DNA from 4 places in the Actinoplanes awajinensis subsp. mycoplanecinus genome. Region 4 is predicted to be linked to each of the others. Evidence: riboswitches for the same ligand, from Rfam matches in the RefSeq annotation. Region 4 holds a riboswitch; each other region holds the start of a gene.
The links. A riboswitch is a leader RNA that binds a small molecule or an ion and turns the genes downstream of it on or off. The one in region 4 is predicted to bind cyclic di-AMP.
Positions count from the first base shown of each region.

Region 1 (5,278 bases), on a different contig from region 4:
TACCCGCCAGGCAGCCAGACCGTCGGCCGCGCGGCGATCCAGAAGTTCTGGGCCGAGGTGCTGCCGAGGATGCCGCGGTTCGAGCCGGAGCCGCCGCTGCCCACGCTGATCAGCGGCGACCTGGCCCTCACCTCGACCCCGCCGAAAGACGGCGCCGGGGCGCGGGCGCAGGTGGTGCGCCGGCAGCCCGACGGTTCCTGGCTGCGTGTGCTCGACCAGCCGGAGTTCACCCGGCCGCCCAGCTGACCCGATCGAGAGCTGACCGGGCGCGGGGTCCCTTGCCGAGGGACCCCGCAACCGCTGGTCAGAACGCCAGGCGCTGTCCCACGCGGAGGTGGTTCGGGCTGCTCAGCCGGCCGGCGTTGGCGCGGTAGAGCGCCTTCCACCCACCCCGGACGTGATAGCGGGCGGCGAGGCTGGAGAGCGTGTCGCCGCGCTTCACCACGTAGGTGCGCCCCGCCGTCAGCGGCTTGGTGTAGGCCGCTAGGCGGAAGGGGCTCACCGAGGTGGTCCGTACCGTGGCGGTCTTCCGGGACTGGGTGAGGCCGCGGCGGCCACACGTCGGCCACGCGCCGATGCCCTGGTTGCGCAGCACCCGCTCGGCGACCGTGATCTGCTCGGTCTTGGAGGCGAGATTGGCCGTGGAGCCGTAGGAGCCGCCGCCGTGCGAGCGCCACGTGCCGCGGCTGAACTGCAAACCGCCGTAATAGCCGTTCCCGGTGTTGATTCTCCAGTTCCCGCCGGATTCGCACTTGGCGACGGCGTCCCAGTTGACGTTCGGCGCGGCGCTGGCTGGTGCGGCTTCCACGGCCAGCAGGCCGATGGCGCCGGCCAGGCCGGCCACCGTGATGCCGAGCGCACGTTTCAGCCGGGTGCGTGTGTGCCCGGGCTGCGTGGACGTGACCTGCGCGGCCCGAAAATGGGCGCGCGGTGCCGGGGCTCGCCGGGAGAGGACACGACGAACCCGCTTGTTCAGGTGAAGCATGAAGTTTTCCCTCCACGCCTGCGAGGTGAGCTGTCGGGTTCGGGCCGAGGAGCCCGGCCGCTAGGTGCGGCTTCACCCCGAGGCACGCTCCGAGGAGCGCGCCGGAGAACTTGTGGGTCCCCCGCTCCATGCCTGTGTGTTGTTGACCGTGACCAGCAGGCAGGACTCGGCGTTCCGGCCACGGTGTCCGCTAGTGCGGACTGCCGACGGTAGCCACCGCATCACGGACCTGACCACGTCCGATAGCGGGGCTGGTGACTTTGTTCTCACAAATTAGCCGCTTTGATCTGCCTTTGGTCCGACAACCACCCGTTTTCTTGAGTGGAGGGGAGACTTTCCACCACCGTGGTCGGCCGTACGGGGGAAACCCGTTGTCAGTCTGCATAGCCCGGTCGGGAGTGGGTAAACAGCGGCTTTTTTCGGGTCACCGCTGCTTGTTCGGTTCTTTTGTGGCGTCCGGATGTCCCGCCGCTGCGGTCCGGGGTGCACAATCTCGGACCATGAGCGATCGTTCACGTGACTTCGAGGTGATCGTCTACGGTGCCACCGGCTTCGTCGGGGCCCTCGTGGCAAAGCATCTCGCCGGATTCGCACCGGCCGGCACCCGTATCGCACTGGCCGGCCGCTCACCGGAGAAACTGGAGGCGCTCCGCTCTCGGCTGAACGTCGACTGGCCGGTTCTGATCGCGGACGCCACCGATCCCGACGCGGTGGCCACCCTGGCCGGACGCGCGCAGGTCATCATCACCACCGTCGGTCCCTACGCGAAGTACGGCCGTCCCCTCGCGCACGCCTGCGCCGTGTCCGGCACCGACTATGTCGATCTGACCGGTGAGGTGCTGTTCGCCCGGGACAGCATCGACGAGAACCATGAGCTCGCCCGCAGTACCGGTGCGCGGATCGTGCACTCCTGCGGCTTCGACTCCATTCCGTCCGACATCGGGGTGCACGTCCTGCATCAACTGATCGAGCAGGACGGCGCGGGGGAGCTCACCGACACCACGCTCGTGGTGACCAGCCTGAGCGGCGGGGTGAGCGGCGGCACCATCGACTCGATGCGCAACCAGGTCGACGTGATGAAGAAGGACCCCTCGCTGCGCCGGGTGGCCGGCAGTCCGTATTCGCTCAGCCCGGACCGGGCCGCCGAGCCGAAGGTGGGCCGGCAGAGCGACATGGACACGTTCCCGGCCTCCGACGTGGACCCGCGACTGCGCGGACGGCTCGCGCCGTTCGTGATGGCGTCCTACAACACCCGGGTGGTGCGGCGGAGCAACGCGCTGCGGGGCTGGGCGTACGGTCGCGGTTTCAAGTATCGCGAAGCGATGAGTGTCGGCGCGTCACCGCTCTCGCCGGTGATCGCGGCCGGCACCAAGATCGTGCTCGGCGCGCTGTTCGTCGGGCTCGCGGTGCCGCCGACCCGCTTCCTGCTGGACCGGCTGCTGCCGGCGCCGGGCACCGGCCCGAGCGAGAAGACCCAGCAGAACGGCCACTTCACCATGGACATCTTCACCACCACGACGAGCGGCGCGCGCTACACCGCGCGGTTCCGGGCCAAGGGCGACCCGGGGTACGCCGCGACCGCCGTGATGCTCGGTGAGTCCGCCCTGGCCCTGGCCCTCGACCGGGACGCCCTGCCCCCGTCCGAGGGCGGCGTTCTCACCCCGGCCACCGCCATCGGAGACGCCCTGGTCACCCGGCTGCGCACCGCCGGGGTGGAGATCACGGCCCGCAAGCTCTGACCCCGGCCACCCGCTCCTCCCGCCGCTCGTCGCTCCGGTCGCGCGGCGGGGTGGGGTCAGGTGGGCCGGCGGGCGATCAGCTGGAAGACGTGCCAGTGTTTGGGGCCGCTGCTGGCGGCGCCGAGCTCGTCCTCCTCGTGCCAGTGTTCGACGGTCAGGCCGTCGGCCAGGGATTTCGCCTCGGTCTCGGTCAGGAACGTCATTCCCGGCGCACCGGCCCAGCTGTCGCGCACGCCGAACAGGTCCACGGCGATCCAGCCGCCGGGGCGCAGCGCCGAGCGGATCATGGTCCACAGGCGATCGAAGTGCGGCCGGTCCTGCCACGGGAGCGCGTAGGCGGCGTGGATCAGGTCGGTATCGGGGAGTTCGGTGATCTGCTCGAAGCTGAGCCGGCGGGCGGTCAGCGCCGGGTGCGGCTGATCGACAGCGGACAGCATGGTCGGGTCACCGTCGAAGGCGGTCACCCGCCAGCCGGACTCGAGCAGCGCACGAGTTTCCCGGCCCGCTCCGCAGCCCAGGTCGACAGCGGTCCGGCCGGCACCGGGACCGGCCAGTTCCATCGCCCGGCGGCAGGTCGCACGGACGTCACGCTCGGACTGCCGGGCGTTGTAGAGCGCCCAGTGTTCGTTGGAGTTGACCGGGTAGGCCGAGGACGTACCGGAAAGGGAAGACATGCACCGGATCCTGCCGTGCCGGACGCAAGCGGCGAAGCCGCCCGGAAGGCCCGCGGTAAAGCGATCGGTTATCCGACGGATGGACGGTCAAGAATCGTCAAAGACGACTTGTCGATCGCCACTAGCCGCAAACGGGTCCTTTTAGGCAGGATTCGAGGAGTGACCACCAGCCCGCTGCCGCACCCGCTCCGGTTGGCGGGCTATGGGGTCGTGTTGCGCGAATGGACGCCCGACGATCTGGAGGATCTGGTCACGCTGCTCGACGAGCCGGACATCGCCCGCTGGACGCCGATGCCGTCGCCGTTCGACGTCGAGGCCGGGCTGGCCTACCTGAAACGGGCCCAGCAGGGGCGGCTGACCGGGCGCCGGATCCAGCTCGCGATCACCGTGGACGGGCTCGCGCCGCTGGGCGAGGTGCTGCTCTTCGGGGTCAACCCGGTGCCGCGCGAGGCCGAGCTGGGTTATCTGGTGGGTGCGGCATACCGGCGGCGCGGGCTCGCGGTGGGCGCGTTGTCGCTGCTCACCGAGTACGCCTGCGGCACGTTGCACCTGCGTCGGCTGCTGCTGCGGATCGATCCGGGCAACTCGGCGAGCACGGCGGTGGCCCGTCGCTGCGGGTACCGTCTGACCGGCGAGCCGCCGATACCGCAGGAGGGCCCGTACGGCCCGACCAGCCTGGACACCTGGGAGTATGTCGAGGGCCTGCCGGGCGCCCGCCGGGAACGCCTGAGAAATGTCGCATCCCGGCGGTACGGTCGTCGCACCTGATCGGGAGGTGCAGCGATGATCAACGTGGATCGTGCGCAGGTGATGGCATTCCGGCTGGCCGCGCTGGGGCTCACCGAGCGGGTCAGTGCCCGCCCCGCCGACCTGCCGGTGCTCGACCTGGGCGTGCAGGAATACACCCCGGGCTCCACCCACGTCGCGCTGGCCGCCCGCACCAGCGCCGAGCTCGACGACGATCGCCTGCTCACGGTGTGGGCCACCCGTGGCGCGCCCCACCTGCACCGGCGCGCCGACATCGCCGCGCTGACCGCCCAGCTGTGGCCGATCAGCGACGCCGACGCGACCGCGAGGATCAAGAGCGCACAGATTCCGTACGGTTTGAGCCTGGGGATCGCGGCGATCCGGGCCACCGCGGCCGCCTTCCGCGAGGTGGTGCACACGCCGATGCCGCGTGGCGAGGTGAGCACCGCGGTGAGCAGCCGGGTGCCCGCCGAGCTGACCTTCGACTGCAAGCCCTGCCAGGCCCGGCACGTCTCGGGCAGCGTCTGGCAGCTGGCCGGCCTGCCCGGTGGTGTCCAGGTGCTCTCCCGCGGCCGCGACGCCATGCTCGGTCCTCTCGACGCGCCGTTCCCGGAGAGCAATCACGGGTTCGGGGAGCTGGTCACCACTTATCTGCGCTTTCTGGGCCCGGCCACCCCGGCCGAGGTGGCGAAATATCTGCAGAGCACCACCACCGAGGTCCGCGCGCACTGGCCCGCCGACCTGGTCGAGCTGCACGTCGACGGCCGCCGCTCCTGGCTGCCGGCCGCCAGCGTGCCCGCCCTGGAGTCACCGCCCACCCCGGCCTCGGTCCGCCTGCTGCCGGCGATGGACCCGCTGCTGCAGGCCCGTGACCGAGACCTGCTGATCCCGGAGCGAGACCGGCACAAGGAGGTGTGGCGCGCACTCGGCAACCCGGGCGTCCTGCTGCTCGACGGCGAGATCGCCGGGGTGTGGCGCCCTCGCATGGCCGGCAAGAAACGAGTCGACCTCACGGTGACCCCGTTCGCCCCTCTGACCCCGAAGCAGCAGCACCGAGTCGAAGCGGAAGCGAGCGAGGTGGCCCGAGCCCGCAACGTCCCCACCGCCACCACCACCTTCACCTGACCCCGCCG
Region 1 is NZ_LLZH01000211.1:39,168-44,445, reverse strand. Features, by position in the region: gene ADL15_RS21845 (YybH family protein) at 1-246, shown strand, start outside; gene ADL15_RS21840 (LysM peptidoglycan-binding domain-containing protein) at 305-985, opposite strand; cyclic di-AMP (ydaO/yuaA leader) riboswitch at 987-1,166, opposite strand; gene ADL15_RS21835 (saccharopine dehydrogenase family protein) at 1,486-2,724, shown strand; gene ADL15_RS21830 (class I SAM-dependent methyltransferase) at 2,781-3,398, opposite strand; gene ADL15_RS21825 (GNAT family N-acetyltransferase) at 3,558-4,166, shown strand; gene ADL15_RS21820 (DNA glycosylase AlkZ-like family protein) at 4,182-5,270, shown strand.
Region 1: linked by a shared signal. The riboswitch ahead of ADL15_RS21840 (LysM peptidoglycan-binding domain-containing protein) and the one ahead of ADL15_RS20245 (coiled-coil domain-containing protein) in region 4 are both predicted to bind cyclic di-AMP.

Region 2 (5,278 bases), on a different contig from region 4:
GGAGACCGTCCGGCTCGCCGGGTCGATGGTGATCTCGCTGCCGAACGACCGGTTGTTCTGCCCGGACACGTCGAGCAGCAGGGTGGCCGCGCCCGCGAACGCGTACCGGCTCACCGCGGTGCGCGTGGTCGCGGTCAGCTCGGTGGTCACCCCGTTGTCCAGCGCCACCTTGTAGTACCCGGGCTGGGCCACCTCGTTCGCGTGGCTGAAGCTCAGGTAGTACCCCTTGACGTCGGTGGCCGGGTTCACCGGCAGGGAGTCACCGGCGTACGGGATGGTGGGGAACTCGTAGCCACCGAACCGTCCGGTGCACCCGGTGCCGGAGTGCCGGGTCATCCCGAAGCCCCGGATCAGGCTCGCGGTGTACTCGTACCCGCCCTTCTCGCCGACCCCGGCGTTGCCCGGCTTGTACGTGGTGGGGCTGGGCTGCACCATCCCGAACGGGACGGCCGCGCCGGGGAACGTGTTGCCGTACGCGTCGTTGCTCTTGTTCTGCGTGGTGTCCAGCTCGGTGCCGATGAACTGGTTCACCGCGTCGAACGGGGCGAGCGCCGGCGCCGCGGTCGCGGGTGCGGCCAGCGCCACCGTCGACAGCACCGGCGCGAGGATCCCCGCCAGCCACGCTCTTCTGGACGGAAAGCTAATCATTTCGTCGATCTAACTGTCCGCAGAGGACCGGCGCATGTCGAAAAAACATCAGACAGTTGGCGCGCGGGTCACGGCCCGGGTGGCCGCTGTGCCCGGCCGACTACCATCGAGGTCACGACGGGGAGAGGTAAGAACACGGTGAACTGGCTGGTCCTCGACGACAGCGTCCCGGGCGCGGTGATCGGGATCGACGGTCGTGGCATCGTCGACCGCGCCCCTGACGACGCCTCGGACAAGCGCGAGGAGATCGTCTCGGAGTGGCAGGACCCGGGCAACCGGGGCAGCTGGGCCGCCGGCGACTGGCAGCCGCAGCCGGAGATCGTCGCCTACGCCCGCCTCGGCGTCTGGGAAGCGGCCCTGGTCCGGGTCGGCGGCCACGCCCAGCTCGGTGTCCGGCACGACGCCGGCCGGCCGGTCTGGCACGGCTTGAGCAAGTCACCCGACGACATGAACCGCGGCCTGGTCGGCGCCACCCTGCTGGCGCCCGGCCGGCTCGCCGAGGTCACCGCGCTGACCCGCCGGGACGACTTCGTCGGCGTCCAGGTCCAGGGCGCCGAACGGATCCAGCAGCTCGTCGTCCCGCGTGTCGTCGAGCACCCGCCGGGCGAGGAGATCCCGCCCGCGATGATCCGCGGCTCGGTCACCACCCTCGCGGCGCAGTCACCGGCCGCGCCGCTCGACCTGCCCGAGGAGCTGACCGCGGAGCTGGTGCGCCGGCTGCGCCGCAAACCCGCCGACGCGGTCCGGATCGCGGTCGGGCTGCGGATCGCCGAGACCTGGCGGCTGCCGGACGGCTTCGAGCTGCCGCTGGTCTACGACGTGGCGCCGGGCAAGACCCAGGGGTACGTCACCGACGAGACCACCGGCGCGCCGCTCAGCGCGCTGCACGCCTGCCGCAACCACCACCTCACCGGCGCCCTCGACTGGTGCACGCACTGCCTGAACCCGACCTGCCGGCTCTGCTCCGAGGCGGTCCGCCCGTGCCGCCTGTGCCAGGGCACGGTCTGCGGCGACTGCGTGGCCACCCCGGACGGCCGCTGCCCGGCCTGTGCCGCTCTCACCAAGGTCGGCATGTTCCAGCGCGGCCGCTACGGGGTGTCCGCGAGCGGCGCCGTGTGGCACGGCGCCGCCACGAACGTCCAGGTGACCGTGCGTCAGGAGCGCAACTACTGGTCCCTCGAGCGCTGGGACCGCTACGACCGGGTCACCTTCCCGCTCGATCCGCACACCGTGCAGACCCTGCGGGGCTGGCTGGCGTGAGCGGAGGTCAGAGCCGGATGCGCTGACCGGGGAAGATCCGGCTCGGGCTGCTCAGCCGGTCCTTGTTGAGCGCGTAGAGCGCCCGCCAGCCTCCCTTGACGTGATAGCGCTTGGCGATCTTGGCGAGCGTGTCACCAGACTTGATCACGTAGGTCTTGCCGCTCGCCTTGGCCTTCTTCGCGGGCTTGGCGGTCGCCTTCTTGTAGACGCCGGCCTTCTTGCCGCACACCGGCCACGGGCTCAGGCCGCGCTTCGCGTACAGCTTGTTGGCGATCTTGATCTGTTCGGCCTTGGTGGCCTTGTCGGCGGTCGAGGCGTACCTGGCCCCGCCGTTCGCCTTCCACGTGCCGCGGTCGAACTGCAGACCGCCGTAGTACCCGTTCCCGGTGTTGATGTGCCACCTGCCGCCGGACTCGCACTTGGCGACCACGTCCCAGTTGACGCTGGCGGCCAGGGCCGGAGCTGCCGGTGCGAGCAAGAGGCCCGCTCCGGTCACGCCGGCGGTCACCAGGCTGAGGGCAGCAAGGCGCGTTCGTCTACCGATCCGAGACATGGAAATTCCTCCACGCCTACGAGGTGAGCTGTCGGGTTCGGGCAGAGTGGCCCGGCCGTCCTATGCGGCTTCACCCCAAGACGCGCCCCCTGTCACCCGTTTCGGAAGCCGGCCGACTCCCGAACCGTGCGCGGTGCGCGCCGGAAAACGTGGTTCCCCCGCTCCTGCCATCTCTTCGTGTCTGTGGATCGGCGGCAGGACTCGGCGGTCCGTCCACAGTGCCCGCCATCGCGGGACGACCGACGGTAACCACACCGGACGGGCATCGACCAAGTTTTACGTACCTAATAGTGACGTTCTTCACGGTATTGGACCGATTTGATCTTGTTCGTGACCTGGAATGACAGGCATTTCCGACACCCGAGGTTCCGTCCCTCCTGTCGTTATGCCGCAGCTCCGGCAGAAGGCGCGGAACCGGCGCCGGTCACCGTGCGTCGAACACCACATGACCGATCTCCGGCCGCGCCGGGCCGCGCTGCTCACCGTCACCGCCGCCCTCACCCTTTCCGGGTGTTCGAGCACCCCCTCCGGTACGACCGTCCGCGCGGTCGCCGGCACTCTGCCCGACCATTACTCGTACGTCGTCACGGCGAGCTGTGGCGAACGCGCCGTGATCGGTACTTTCCGCATCGTGGTCCGTGACCGCGACGTCGTGGTCTCGGCGGAACCCGCCGACCCGGAGTCGACCGTGCAGGTGCCGCTCGCGTCGTTCCCGACCCTGAAGTACATCGTCGAGCAGGTCGAGTCGGCGGAACCGGACGCGGTGGTCGAGTTCACCACCGACGCGGCCGGCCGCCCCGCCCACGTGTCGATCGACCACCGTCCGAACGCCATCGACGACGAGGAGTGCTACGACATCACCGACATCCAGCCGCTGCCGTCCGCCCCGGTCGCGTCGCGCTGACCCGGGGCCCGGGTGCCGGCCAGTGACTGTCCCTGGTTCCGCGGGGCGGCCCGGCGCGCGATGGTGAAGGCACCACAGAATCCGTAGGGAGAGCCGTCATGGATTTCAAGCTCGAGATCGTCGTCCTGCCCGTCGCCGACGTGGATCGGTCCCAGGCGTTCTACCGGGGGCTCGGCTGGCGCGAGGACGTCGACTACACCGGCCCGGAGGGCTTCCGCGTGGTGCACTTCACCCCGCCCGGCTCGGCCGCCTCGATCATCATCGGCAGCCGGGTCACCGACGCCGCCCCCGGCTCGGACCACGGCGTGCACCTGGTCGTCGACGACATCGAGGCGGCACACAAGGAGCTGACCGAACGCGGCGCGGCGCCCAGCGAGATCTTCCACGACGCGGGCGGCGTCTTCCACCACGCCGGCGCCGAGGCCCGGCTGGCCGGCCCGCATCCGGAGCGCCAGACCTACGGCTCGTTCCTCACCTTCACCGACCCGGACGGCAACCTGTTCACCCTGCAGGAGGTCACCCGCCGCCTGCCCGGCCGGGTCGACCACGTCGTCTACGACTCGGCGGCCGCCCTGGAACAGGCCCTCCGCGACGCCGCCACCGCCCACGGCGTCTACGAGGCCGAAACCCTGCACGGCGTCCACGACGAGGCCTGGCCCACCTGGTACGCCGCCCACATGGCCACCGCCGCCGGCCTCACCTCCTGACCCCCGCGAGACCGTGACCGCCCCGGACCGCCGCGCGCCGGCGGGGCTCGGCTGGTCCCCAGGGGTGCCTCCGCAGCGCGGAGGCACCCCTGGAAGCCAGCCGGGGCCGGGAGTCGCGCTGCGGCCGGGAGTGGCCACGGTCTCGCGTGGCCTCACGGGCGGGACTCGGCTCGTAGCCTGCGGGCGGGCGCTCCGTAGGCGTACCGAATAGGGGTTTGACCGGAAGCGGTCGGGAGCGGGCTGGGTAGGCTTTCGCCGTGCCGAGGGCTGTGGAGACGGGCGGGCTGCTGGGGCGGGGCCGGGAGACGGAGCGGCTGGATCGGCTGCTGCGGGACGTGCGGGGCGGGCAGAGCCGGGTGCTGGTGCTGCGCGGAGAAGCCGGGGCCGGCAAGTCCGCGCTGCTCGACCACCTGGCCGGGCACGCCACGGCGGCCCAGGTGGTGCGCACCGCCGGGGTCGAGCCGGAGACCGAATTGGCCTACTCCGCGGTGCAGCAGCTCTGCGCGCCGCTGCTGACCCGTCTGGACCGGCTGCCGGAGCCGCAGCGGGCCGCGTTGTCGACCGCGTTCGGGCTCAGTGCCGGGCCGCCGCCGGAGGCGTTGGTGATCGGGCTGGCCGTGCTCGGGCTGCTCGCCGAGGCGGCCGTCGACCGGCCGCTGGTCGTGGTCGTCGACGACGCGCAGTGGCTGGACCGGATGTCCGAGGTGATCCTGACGTTCGTGGCGCGCCGGCTGGACGCCGAATCCGTCGCGCTGGTCTTCGCGGCCCGTACCCCGGCCGGCGACGCACTGCTCACCGGGCTGCCCGAGCTGCAGGTCGACGGGCTGCCCGAGGCCGACGCCCGGGCGCTGCTGGCGACCGTGCTGCCCGGTCTGCTCGACGCCCGGGTCCGGGACCGGATCGTGGCCGAGACCCGGGGCAACCCGCTCGCGCTGCTGGAGCTGTCCCGGGAGGCGGATCCGGCGTTCGGTTACGGCATCCCGGCCACCGGTTCCGTCGCGGGCCGGGTCGAGGCGGAGTTCGCGCGGCGGATCGTGGCCCTGCCCGCGGCGAGCCGCACCCTGCTGCTGGCCGCCGCGGTCGAACCGGTCGGTGACGTGCCGCTGCTCTGGGCGGCCGCCGATCACCTCGGGATCAGCCCGGACGCGGCGGCCGCCGCCGAGGCGGCCGGACTTGTCGAGATCGGCGCCCGGGTGCGGTTCCGGC
Region 2 is NZ_LLZH01000281.1:141,909-147,186, forward strand. Features, by position in the region: gene ADL15_RS29210 (GH92 family glycosyl hydrolase) at 1-597, opposite strand, end outside; gene ADL15_RS29215 (hypothetical protein) at 787-1,908, shown strand; gene ADL15_RS29220 (LysM peptidoglycan-binding domain-containing protein) at 1,916-2,416, opposite strand; cyclic di-AMP (ydaO/yuaA leader) riboswitch at 2,460-2,665, opposite strand; gene ADL15_RS29225 (DUF6174 domain-containing protein) at 2,907-3,365, shown strand; gene ADL15_RS29230 (VOC family protein) at 3,464-4,072, shown strand; gene ADL15_RS29235 (helix-turn-helix transcriptional regulator) at 4,330-5,278, shown strand, end outside.
Region 2: linked by a shared signal. The riboswitch ahead of ADL15_RS29220 (LysM peptidoglycan-binding domain-containing protein) and the one ahead of ADL15_RS20245 (coiled-coil domain-containing protein) in region 4 are both predicted to bind cyclic di-AMP.

Region 3 (5,278 bases), on a different contig from region 4:
GGACATGGGCGAGCTGCGCTTCAACACCGCGATCGCCAAGCTGATCGAGCTGACCAACACGCTGACCCCGCTGCCCCGGGTGTCCCGTGAGGCGGTCGAGCCGCTGGTGCTGATGATGTCGCCGTTCGCGCCGCACCTGGCCGAGGAGCTGTGGGGCCGGCTGGGCCACCAGGGGACGCTGGCCTACGCCGACTTCCCGCAGGCCGACCCGGCCCAGCTGGTCGCCGACTCGATCACCTACCCGGTGCAGATCAACGGCAAGGTCCGTGGCCGGGTCGAGGTCAGCCCGGAGACCGGGGAGGCCGAGGTGCGCGAGGCCGCGCTGGCCGCTGTCGCCGACGCGCTGGACGGCCGCACCCCGAAGAAGGTCATCGTGGTGAAGGGCCGCCTGGTCAGCGTCGTCGTCTGACACACGGAACACCGAGGAGCCGCCGGTCCAGGCCGGCGGCTCCGTCGCGCTTACCCCTTTTTTGGTACGACGGGGAGCCCCGTCCGCGCTCACCGGGTGGCGGCCGCGAAGAAGTCGGCTGCGGGGTGTGCGCTCTGGTCGTACCGAAGGATGGTGAACTGACCTGGAGGGAAGCGGTCCGGACGCGCGGGGTCAGGCAGCGGCCGGGACGACCGCGGCAGCCGCGGCGCGGCGGGAGGTCTGGCGCCAGCGCAGGACGATCGCGGTGGAGAGCAGGAAGCCGATCACGGCGGGGGCCATGGTGACCGGGCTCATCTTGCCGGGGGAGGCGACCGCGGCACCGATCACGGCGTAGGTGACCGTCGACGGGATGGCGGCGATCGTGGTGCCGAGCAGGTAGCGCTTGCGGCACACGCTGGTGGTGCCGTAGGCGTAGCCGACCAGCCCGAACGGTGCCAGCGGGAGGAAGCGGACCAGCAGCACCGCGGCCAGCCCGCGGCGGTTCAGCCAGCCGTCCAGCCGGGCCAGCCGGCCACCGGCCTTGGCCTGCAGCGCACCGCGCCCGGCCCAGCGGCCCGCGTAGTAGGTGGCGATCGCGGCGATCACCGCGGCGGCCAGGGCGGCGACCATACCGGTCGCGGCGCCCAGCAGGGCACCGCAGGCGACGGTCACCGCGGTCCGCGGGACCAGGACCGACAGGAGCAGACCACCCAGTACGGCGACGGCGACGGCCGCGCCGGGGCCGAGTGCGACCACGGCGTCACCGATGTCGCGCAGCGGGAGGGTGGCGGCGGCGACGGCGAGGCCGGTGATCGCCGCGGCCAGCAGGCCGAGCCGGGCGAACCGGCGCTTCCGGCTGATCGGCGCGTGCGCCTCCAGGTCCGTCGCGACGGCCGGGGCGGACTGGCTGATCGCCGCAGCCTGAGGGTCCCGCTCGAGGGTGCACACGGGGTGATCAGGTTTGTCGGTCATGCAGGCCTACCGCCCCAACTGTCGTCGGTTCTGGACAAGGTCGTGCAGGTCTATTCCGCGCTCGTCGTCGTCTTCCGGCCGTGCTCTCCGCCGCCGGTCCTCAGGGTCAGGCCGGGGTCGCCGCGGCCAGCCGCTCGCCTCGCAGCCGCTCCGGCCACGAGTCGTCGAGGGGCGCAAGCCTATCCGCGCCGGTCGACCAACGCAGTAGCAGATCGGCTATCGCTGGGTTGCGAGCGAGCGCCGGACCGTGCGAATACGTCCCGATGACCTTGCCGGCCCAGGCGCCCTCGGTCTGGCCGTCGTTGCCGATGCCGCCGGTGACCCGGGCCAGCGGCGCGGCGTGTTGGCCCAGGTGGGTGCGGCCGCCGTGGTTCTCGAAACCGGTCAGCGGGGGCAGGCCGAGTCGCGGGTCGATGTCGCCCCGCAGCTCGCCGACCGCCCGGGTCTCGCCCCGGTCCGAGAAGATGTCGAGCAGGCCGAGGCCCGCACATTTTGTCCCCTTGGCGAAGAACGAGTGGCCGAACAGTTGGTAACCCGCGCAGATGGCCAGGACCGAGGCGCCCTGGTTGACCGCTCGGTGCAGGCCGCCGTCGGTGATCAGGCGCTGGGCGGCCAGCGCCTGCGGGCCGTCCTCGCCGCCACCGATCAGGTAGATGTCGGCCGAGGTCGGCATCTGCATGTCGGAACGGACCTCGTAGGTCTCCACCGGGATGCCGCGGGCGGCCGCCCGGTGCGCCAGGATCAGCATGTTGCCCCGGTCGCCGTACGTGCTCAGCAGATCGGGGTAGATCCAGACGATCCGCAGCGTGCTGTCGTTCATGCCTTGCCCTCTGTCGTTCCGCCTCGGGTGGACTCAGTTGACACGGTCGAGCACCGCCCGGATGTCCTGGAAAGCCGTGTAGTTGGCGATCACCTCGAGGCGGCCCGGCGGCACCGACGCCAGCGCCTCGTCAAAACTGTTTACGTGCCGGAACGGCACCTGGTTCACCTGGAGCCGGACCGCCAGGTCGAACGCCCGGTCGCCGGTGATCAGCACCGGACGGTCGCGCAGCGGTGAGAAGTCGACGTCCCACAGCCAGGAGGTGTCCAGGCCGTCGGGGTCCCGGGCGTTGATCGAGAGCAGGGTGGGGGCCTGGTCGGCCATGTCGAAGGCCTCCAGCCAGCTCGCCGGGTTCTTGGCGAGCAGCAGCCGGATGTTGCGGCCGTCCCGGTCCACCTGGGCGTAGCGGCCGGCGATCGACGACACCCGGGAGAGCCGGGGCAGCGCCTCGATCGGGCGCACCCCGAATTCGCCGGCGACGGCCAGCGCGGTCGCCGCGTTACCGAGGTTGACCTTGCCGGGCAGCTGCAGCTTGACCAGGTGCCAGTCGCCGCGGGGGTCGATGACGCCGTCCTCCTCGACCACCCACTGCGGGCGGGGGCGGCGCAGCGGGCAGCCGGAGCACCACCAGTCGCCGTTGGCGCGCTCGATCGGGTGGCCGCTCTCCGGGCAGACGAACGAGTCGTCGTGCCAGCGCTGGCCGGCGCTGAACCAGGTGACCTGAGTGCTGGCGGCCGCCGACCAGACGACGAGCGGGTCGTCGGCGTTGGCCACCACCCGGATGTCGGGGTGGCTAGCCAGCGTGGTCTTCCACAGCTGCGCCATCATCGCCACCTCCTTCGCCCGGTCGAGCTGGTCACGGGAGAGGTTGAGCAGCGCCACCACCTTGGGGCGGGTGGCCTCGATCACCTGTGGCAGGTAGTGCTCGTCCACCTCCAGCACCGCGAACGGGGTGTGCCCCTCCTTGGCCAGCGCCGAGGTGTGCCCGGAGGGCATGTTGGCGCCGAACGAGTTGGTGGCCACCCGGCCGAGCACGCCGACCGCGGCCGCGGTGAGCCGGGTGGTGGTGGTTTTGCCGTTGGTGCCGGACACCAGGGCGACGGCACGCCCTGAGGCGAGGTGGGTCAGCAGGTCCGGATCGATCTTGAGGCCGATCCAGCCGCCGATCACCGACCCGTCGCCGCGTCCCGCGGCCCTGGAGAGAGCGGCCGCCGTCTTCGACGCGGTGGTCGCGACTATGGCCCGCAGGGGCATCTTCCCGTCCGTCACGCAGCGAGGGTACCGGAACCAAGGGTGACGTCGAGTTGCCGGAAGGCCCGGAACCCCTTTCGCCCGTACGGCTTATTGCGTTTGCGCCGCTGACCGGCGTGGTGGTGTCACGAACGGGTTACCACCTGAGTTTTTATGTGTTCTGGTTCACCGGCTTTCCTCGACGCAGTGTGTTTGGTTGAACACTCTGCGCGATGACATTTGTCTCGCGGAGGTAACAAACTGGACAGGGCCTGATGTGCCAATCACTTTGTGTAACTGAATCGCACCTGACGATCATGGGTTCGTTCGGGTACCAAGGATCAGCCGGCGGCATCCGCTCGCCGGCCGCACCGGACGGTTCACGCCGAGCCCTGCCCCGATCCCGAGGGTGCGACGCCGCAACACCAGATCGACCAGACGAGGCAATCGGGGGCAGGGACGGGGGAACCAGAAACCCGGTCCGTACCGAGCCGCGCGACACCGGCGGCGCCATCGGTGGGGGCCTTGGGGTGAAGCCGCGAAAGCGGCCGGGCAACCTTCCCGCCCGAACCCGACAGCTAACCTCGCAGGCGTGCCGGAGGGATCTCCTTACCGTGCACCAACACAGTTCGAGCCGTAACCGCCGCATGTCCGGCGCCGGTACCGTCGCACTGTCCCTGGGCCTCTGCCTCTGTGCAGGTCAGCTCGTGGCCACGTCACCCGCTTCGGCGGCCACCACCACGACGCCGGTCGCCGCCACCACGGTGACCACGACCACCACCGCCGCGGCGGTGAAGGTGAAGCCCAGGCTGAGCAACAAGCTCAGCACCCGGAAGCTCCCCTGGGGCTCCAGTCTCAAGGTCACCGCCAAGGTCATCAACCCGAACACCGGGAAGGTCGCCAAGGGCACCGTCCGCTTGCAGGGACTTCGCAACGGCAAGTGGGTGACCTGGGACACCGAGACCGTCCGCAACGCCAACGGGACGGTCACTCTCAAGGCCGCGCCGAAGACGTCCGCGTACGTCCGGACGCTCTTCACCGGGACCGGCTACAGCCAGGCGGCCACCAAGGGCGTCAAGGTCACGGTCAAGGCCAGTGGCGCTAAGATCCTCGCCGAGGCGAAGAAGCACAAGGGCGCGCTGTACAAGTTCGCGGCCGCCGGACCCAAGCGGTTCGACTGCTCCGGCTACACGCTGTACGTCTACAAGAAGGCCGCCGGCAAGAAGCTGCCGCACAAGGCCAACTCGCAGCAGCACTACGGCAAGTCGGTCAGCAAGTCCAACAAGAAGGTCGGCGACCTGATCGTCTTCCGGTCGGGCTCGTACGGCTACCACGCCGGCATCTACGCCGGCGGCGGCTACATGTACGACTCGCCGCACACCGGCGCCCGCGTCGGCAAGCACAAGATCTACGGCAGCAACTACGTCGTGCGCCGGCTGGTCGCCTGACCGTGCCCCGGCACGGGGAACGGTCAGTGGACTCGGCGCTCGGTCGCCCGCGGTGCTGCGGGTGTCCGGAAAGCCCTCGGCGCCGAGGGTGCTAGGTCGTTCGGCGGTGCCGAGGGTGCTCCGCTGCCCGACAGCACCTAGTAAGTAAGGAAACACCGCCAGTGGGGCGCGACCCGATTCCGGGCCGCGCCCCACTGGCGTTCCCGTCCCCCGCCCCGCCTGCCCGCCTGCCCGCGGCCCGGCTGGTGCTCACGGCTGTCTCACGAGCGCCGAGCCGACCGTGAGCACCAGCCGGGGCCGCGAGGCGCGCCGGTGCCGCGCCGAGACGGGAACATCGCGCGGGCTGCGCTCCCCGGCGCTGCGGTCGTGGGTACTCACTGGGTTCGGTCGACGAGCGGT
Region 3 is NZ_LLZH01000318.1:167,557-172,834, reverse strand. Features, by position in the region: gene leuS (leucine--tRNA ligase) at 1-409, shown strand, start outside; gene ADL15_RS42270 (TVP38/TMEM64 family protein) at 602-1,381, opposite strand; gene ADL15_RS42265 (type 1 glutamine amidotransferase) at 1,488-2,201, opposite strand; gene ADL15_RS42260 (Mur ligase family protein) at 2,235-3,455, opposite strand; cyclic di-AMP (ydaO/yuaA leader) riboswitch at 3,911-4,039, shown strand; gene ADL15_RS42255 (C40 family peptidase) at 4,139-4,879, shown strand.
Region 3: linked by a shared signal. The riboswitch ahead of ADL15_RS42255 (C40 family peptidase) and the one ahead of ADL15_RS20245 (coiled-coil domain-containing protein) in region 4 are both predicted to bind cyclic di-AMP.

Region 4 (5,278 bases):
TCGAGACGCCGGGCCGGCACGCGATCACCACCGAGGGGCACGCCGACTGGCTGCGCACCACGGTGGCCTGCCGGCTGGAGCCGGGGCAGAAGCTGCGGGTGGTCAAGCTCGCCGCGTACGGATGGTCGAGCATGCGCTCGCTGCCCGCCCTCCGCGACCAGGTCGGAGCGGCCCTGGCCAGCGCCCGCCTGGACGGCTGGGACGGTCTGGTCCAGCAGCAGCAGGAATACCTCGACGCGTTCTGGGACCACTCCGACGTGCGCGTCGAGGGCGACCCGGAGGTGCAGCAGGCGGTCCGCTTCGGGCTGTTCCACACGCTGCAGGCCGGCGCCCGGGCGGAGAAGCGCCCGATCGGCTCCAAGGGCCTGACCGGCCCTGGCTACGACGGTCACACGTTCTGGGACGCGGAGACGTTCGTGCTGCCCGCGCTCACCTACACCCAGCCCTCGGCGGCGGCGGACGTGCTGCGCTGGCGGCACTCGACCCTGGACCTGGCCCGGGAGCGGGCGCAGACGCTCGGCCTGCAGGGCGCCGCGTTCCCGTGGCGGACCATCCGTGGCCAGGAGTGCTCCGGGTACTGGCCGGCCGGCACCGCGGGCTTCCACATCGCCGCGGACATCGCCGACGCGGTCCGGCGCTACGTGCAGGCCACCGGTGACTACGACTTCGAGCGTGAGGTCGGCCTGGAACTGCTGGTGGAGACGGCCCGGCTGTGGCGCTCGCTGGGGCACCACGACCGGCACGGGCGGTTCCACATCGACGGCGTCACCGGTCCGGACGAGTACACCGCGATCGTGAACGACAACATCTACACCAACCTGATGGCGCAGCAGAACCTGATGACCGCGGTGGACGCCTGCAAGCGGCACCCGGACCTGGCGCGGCGTTTCGGGGTCGACGACGAGGAAGCGGCCTCCTGGCGGGACGCGGCGGCGTCCGTGCACATCCCGTACGACAAGGAGCTCGGGGTGCACCAGCAGTGCGAGGGCTTCACCCGGCTGGAGGAGTGGGACTTCGAGAACACTCCGCCGGAGGGTTACCCGTTGCTGCTGAACTACCCGTACTTCGACCTGTACCGCAAGCAGGTGGTGAAGCAGGCCGACCTGGTGATGGCGATGTACATCCGGGGTGACGCGTTCACGCCGGAGGAGAAGGTGCGCAACTTCGCGTACTACGACGCGCGCACCGTCCGGGACTCCTCGCTGTCCGCCTGCATCCAGGCGGTGATGGCGGCCGAGACCGGCCACCTGGAGCTGGCGCACGACTATCTGGGCGAGGCCGCCCTGATGGACCTGCACGACCTGCACCAGAACGCCCGGGACGGCGTGCACGTGGCGTCCCTGGCCGGGTCGTGGATCGCGCTGGTCGCCGGGCTGGGCGGGATGCGGGACTTCAACGGTCAGCTGGCGTTCGCGCCGCGGCTGCCGAGCCGGATCAACAACCTGGACTTCTCGCTGCTCTGGCACGGGCTGCGGCTGCGGGTCAACGTCACCGCCGACGAGGTCACCTACTCGCTGCGCAACGGTGGCGGCTCGGCCCGGCTCACGCTGATGCACCACGGCAAGGAGATCGAGGTGACCCAGGTCCGTCCGGTGACCATGGCGATCCCGACGGCGGTCCCGGCCGGTCCGGCGCCGACCCAGCCGGCCGGTCGCGCTCCGGTGCGGCGCGCCACGACGCACTGATTTTTTAGCGTACGAAACAGAGAACGGCCCCCGACCCGGAAAGGGTGGGGGGCCGTTCTCGTTGCCCGCGTGGCTACAGCAGGGACACGTGCACGTGGTCGGTGTGATCACTCGGCCCGTGGTAGGCGTGCCAGTTGCCGGTCGCCGGGAACCAGATCTGCTTGTACCAGATCACGTAGTAGATGCCGAGCCGGTCGGCGTTGCGCACCAGGAACGCGGTGAGGTCGTTGCCGTACCGCATCATCTTGTCGTTGTGCGCCGCCGAGAACCCGGTCTTCTGCAGTGACCAGTCGCAGGCCCGGCCCTTGGGATGCTCGAACGGGCCGCCGTCGCGGTGGCAGCCGACGAACAGATTGAAGCCGGCCTTCTTCGTCTCTTTGAGGAGATGCAGAGTCCGCTTGGTGATGCACCCGTTGGTCGTCGGGTCGATCTGGTTGCAGGACTCCGCGGAGAAACCGCCGCTGGAGTTGCGCGGTGCCGGCGAGGCGATCGGGGATTTCGCGTCGACGAAACCCTCGGTGATGGTCTTGTTGATGCCGGTGCCGCCGCCGAGCAGCTCGAGCTGCCCCTCGGCCGAGTCGTGCAGTTTCGTCTGCACCGAGAGCTGCTGCTCTTCGGTCTTGACCTCGGCGTCCAGGCGGGTCTTGTCCGACGTGATCTGCTCGAGCAGGGAGTTCAGCTCGTGCAGCTTCGCGTCGTGCAGCTTGTTGATCTCCTCCAGGGTGACCGCCTTGTCCAGGAAGTCGGACGAGGAGTCGGCGCGGAGCAGGAAGCTCAGTGAGCTCAGATTGCCGATCTGGTACTGCTGGCGGGCGATCTGGTTGACCTCCGGGGTCAGCGCGTCGCGGCGCGCCTCGGCGGTCTTGATCTGGGCGGCCAGCGCCTTCTGATTCTTCTTCGAGGCCGCGACCGCGGCCTTGGCGTTCACGAACCGCCGGTTGGTGGTCTCGATCTGATCGGAGAGGTCGTCGCTCGCCTGGCCTTCGTCGGGGGTCGACGAACTGCCGCCGGGAGCGGCGTGTGCCGGCATGACCGGTGCGACGAACATCGCGGTGGCCACGAGCGGCGCCAGGGCAAGCATCAGCCACCGGCGGGGACGTGCGGTCATCAACAATCCTTCCTAGTCACCGCCGACCGAGTTAGCTGACGGGTTCGGGACGGAAGCTATCCCTACCGCATAGAGCGGATTCACCCCAACTACCTGGTTCCCCGGTTCGTCTGACGACGATTGGGCGGCGGCCTGCCGGCAACTCGGGGGCGGTGCCGTCCTGGCAGGACCGGCGGCCAGTTTACCTGAGATATCGCGTGGTATCAGGATCGGGAAAAGCAATAAAAGGGTTACCAATCAACGACTTTCTGTAATCGCATCACGACAGGTGACCACGCCGTCGCATTCGGTACCGGAACTGTTGAATCGTCGATCGAGTGGGTATGGTCGGTCCCGGTTCCCGCGTGGGGACCGCCGCCTAATCGCACACGCAGCGAGCCGGGGATCCACGTTTCTTCCGGGGTGAATCCGCACAATTGCGGTAGGGATTTCCTTCGTCCCGAACCCGTCAGCTAACCCGACCGGCGGCCGACGGAAGGAAATAGCCAGTGCAGCATGTGACTGCGCGGCGACGATGGGTGGCCGTGTTCGCGCTGCTGGTCGCCGCTTGCGGGATCACCGGCGCCGCCTCGCCGGCGGCCGCGGCCCCCCGCCCGCTCGCCGCGCCCGGTGAGTCCGGTGACGACGGGGAGGGTGGCTCGAAGTCCCTGCTCGACAAACTCGAAGACGCCTCCAAGGGTTACGTCACGGCGAAGGCCAAGCTGAAGGCGTCCAAGGCGCAGCAGACCAAACTCTCCGCCGATCTGAAGAAGCTGGACGCGGCCCTCGGCCCGCAGCAGGCCGCGCTGAACCAGTACGCCCAGCAGGCGTACTCGATGGGCCGCCTGGGCCCGCTGAGCGCGCTGCTCACCGCGGACTCGTCGGCCGGCTTCCTGGACCGGGCGCAGCTGCTGAGCACGGTCGGCGCCCGGCAGAACCTGGCCATCGAGGACCTGCGGAACACCCGGGACGGCCAGCAGAAGGCCAAGACCTCGATCGACGCCGCGATCATCGATCAGCAGCGCCAGGTCAACGTGATGGCCAAGCGCAAGGTCCAGGCCGAGCAGGCGCTCAAGGAGGCCAACCAGGGCGCCGCCACCGACGACTCCGGTGGTGGCAGCAGTTCCGACGCGGACAAGCCCTCCGGCAATCTGGACGGCAGCTGCGTACCGGACCCGACCACCTCCGGCTGCATCTCGCCGCGGCTGCTGTTCGCGATGAAGCAGGCGCAGAAGGCGGGCTTCACCCGCTACGTGGCCTGCTTCCGGGAGCAGAACAGCGGGGAGCACCCGAAGGGCCGGGCGTGTGACTTCGCCTCCGACAAGAACGGTTTCGGCGGGGTGGCCACCGGGGCCAGCAAGACGTACGGCACGAACCTGGCGAACTACTTCATCCACAACTCCGACACACTCGGTGTGCTCTATGTCATCTGGTTCAAACGGATCTGGTTGCCGAGCAGTGGGTGGAAGTCGTACAGCGGGGCCGGCGGGACACCGTCGACGGACCACACGAACCACGTACACCTGTCAGTGACCTGACCTGAAACGCCGAGAAGCCCGGAGCCGACGGCTCCGGGCTTCTTCGTATCCGCGGTCCTACTTGCGCATATACGCTTCGTATTCCTTCATCACGTCGTCGGTCGGGCCGTCCGCGCGGATCAGGCCGGACTCCAGCCAGATCGAGCGCTCGCAGGTGTCCCGGATCGACTGCTCGCTGTGGCTGACCAGGAAGACCGTGCCCGCATTGGCGCGCAGCTCGCGGACCCGCTCCTCACTGCGGCGGCGGAACTTCGCGTCGCCGGTGGCCAGTGCCTCGTCGATCAGCAGCACGTCGTGCTGCTTCGCCGCCGAGATCGAGAAGCGCAGCCGGGCCGCCATGCCGGACGAGTAGGTCCGCATCGGCAGCGAGGAGAAGTCGCCGCGCTCGTTGATCCCGGAGAAGTCGATGATGCCCTGCTTCTTCGACTTCACCTCGGTCGGTGACATGCCCATGGCCAGGCAGCCCAGCTCGACGTTGCGCTCGCCGGGCAGGTCGTTCATCAGGGCCGCGTTCACGCCCAGCAGCGACGGCTGACCGGCCGCGAAGATCGCACCACGGGCCACCGGCAACAGGCCGGCCACCGCGCGGAGCAGTGTCGACTTGCCCGATCCGTTGCTGCCGATCAGGCCGATCGCCTCACCCTTGTACGCCACGAAGGTGACGCCCTTGACCGCGTGCACCTCGCGGACGTTCGCGGTCTTGGTGCGGGTGACGATCTTCTTGAAGCTGGAGAGCGGACTGCTCTGCTGGTTGCCGGCCGAGCCGTAGATCTTGTAGATCACGTGGGCGTCGTCGGCGATGACGGTGGGGACGCGCTCGGTGTCAGCCACGGCCGTAACCCTTCTCTCCGCGCCAGAAGTAGACATAGCCGGAGACACCCACGACCAGCGACCAGATGACCGCCTCGATCCAGAGCAGCGTCGGGGAACCGGCCAGCGTGACGTTCTCCAGCAGCGAGTGCCGGAAC
Region 4 is NZ_LLZH01000178.1:78,517-83,794, forward strand. Features, by position in the region: gene ADL15_RS20235 (glycoside hydrolase family 65 protein) at 1-1,685, shown strand, start outside; gene ADL15_RS20240 (coiled-coil domain-containing protein) at 1,759-2,793, opposite strand; cyclic di-AMP (ydaO/yuaA leader) riboswitch at 2,799-2,930, opposite strand; cyclic di-AMP (ydaO/yuaA leader) riboswitch at 3,139-3,276, shown strand; gene ADL15_RS20245 (coiled-coil domain-containing protein) at 3,282-4,310, shown strand; gene ADL15_RS20250 (ABC transporter ATP-binding protein) at 4,368-5,177, opposite strand; gene ADL15_RS20255 (ABC transporter permease) at 5,134-5,278, opposite strand, start outside.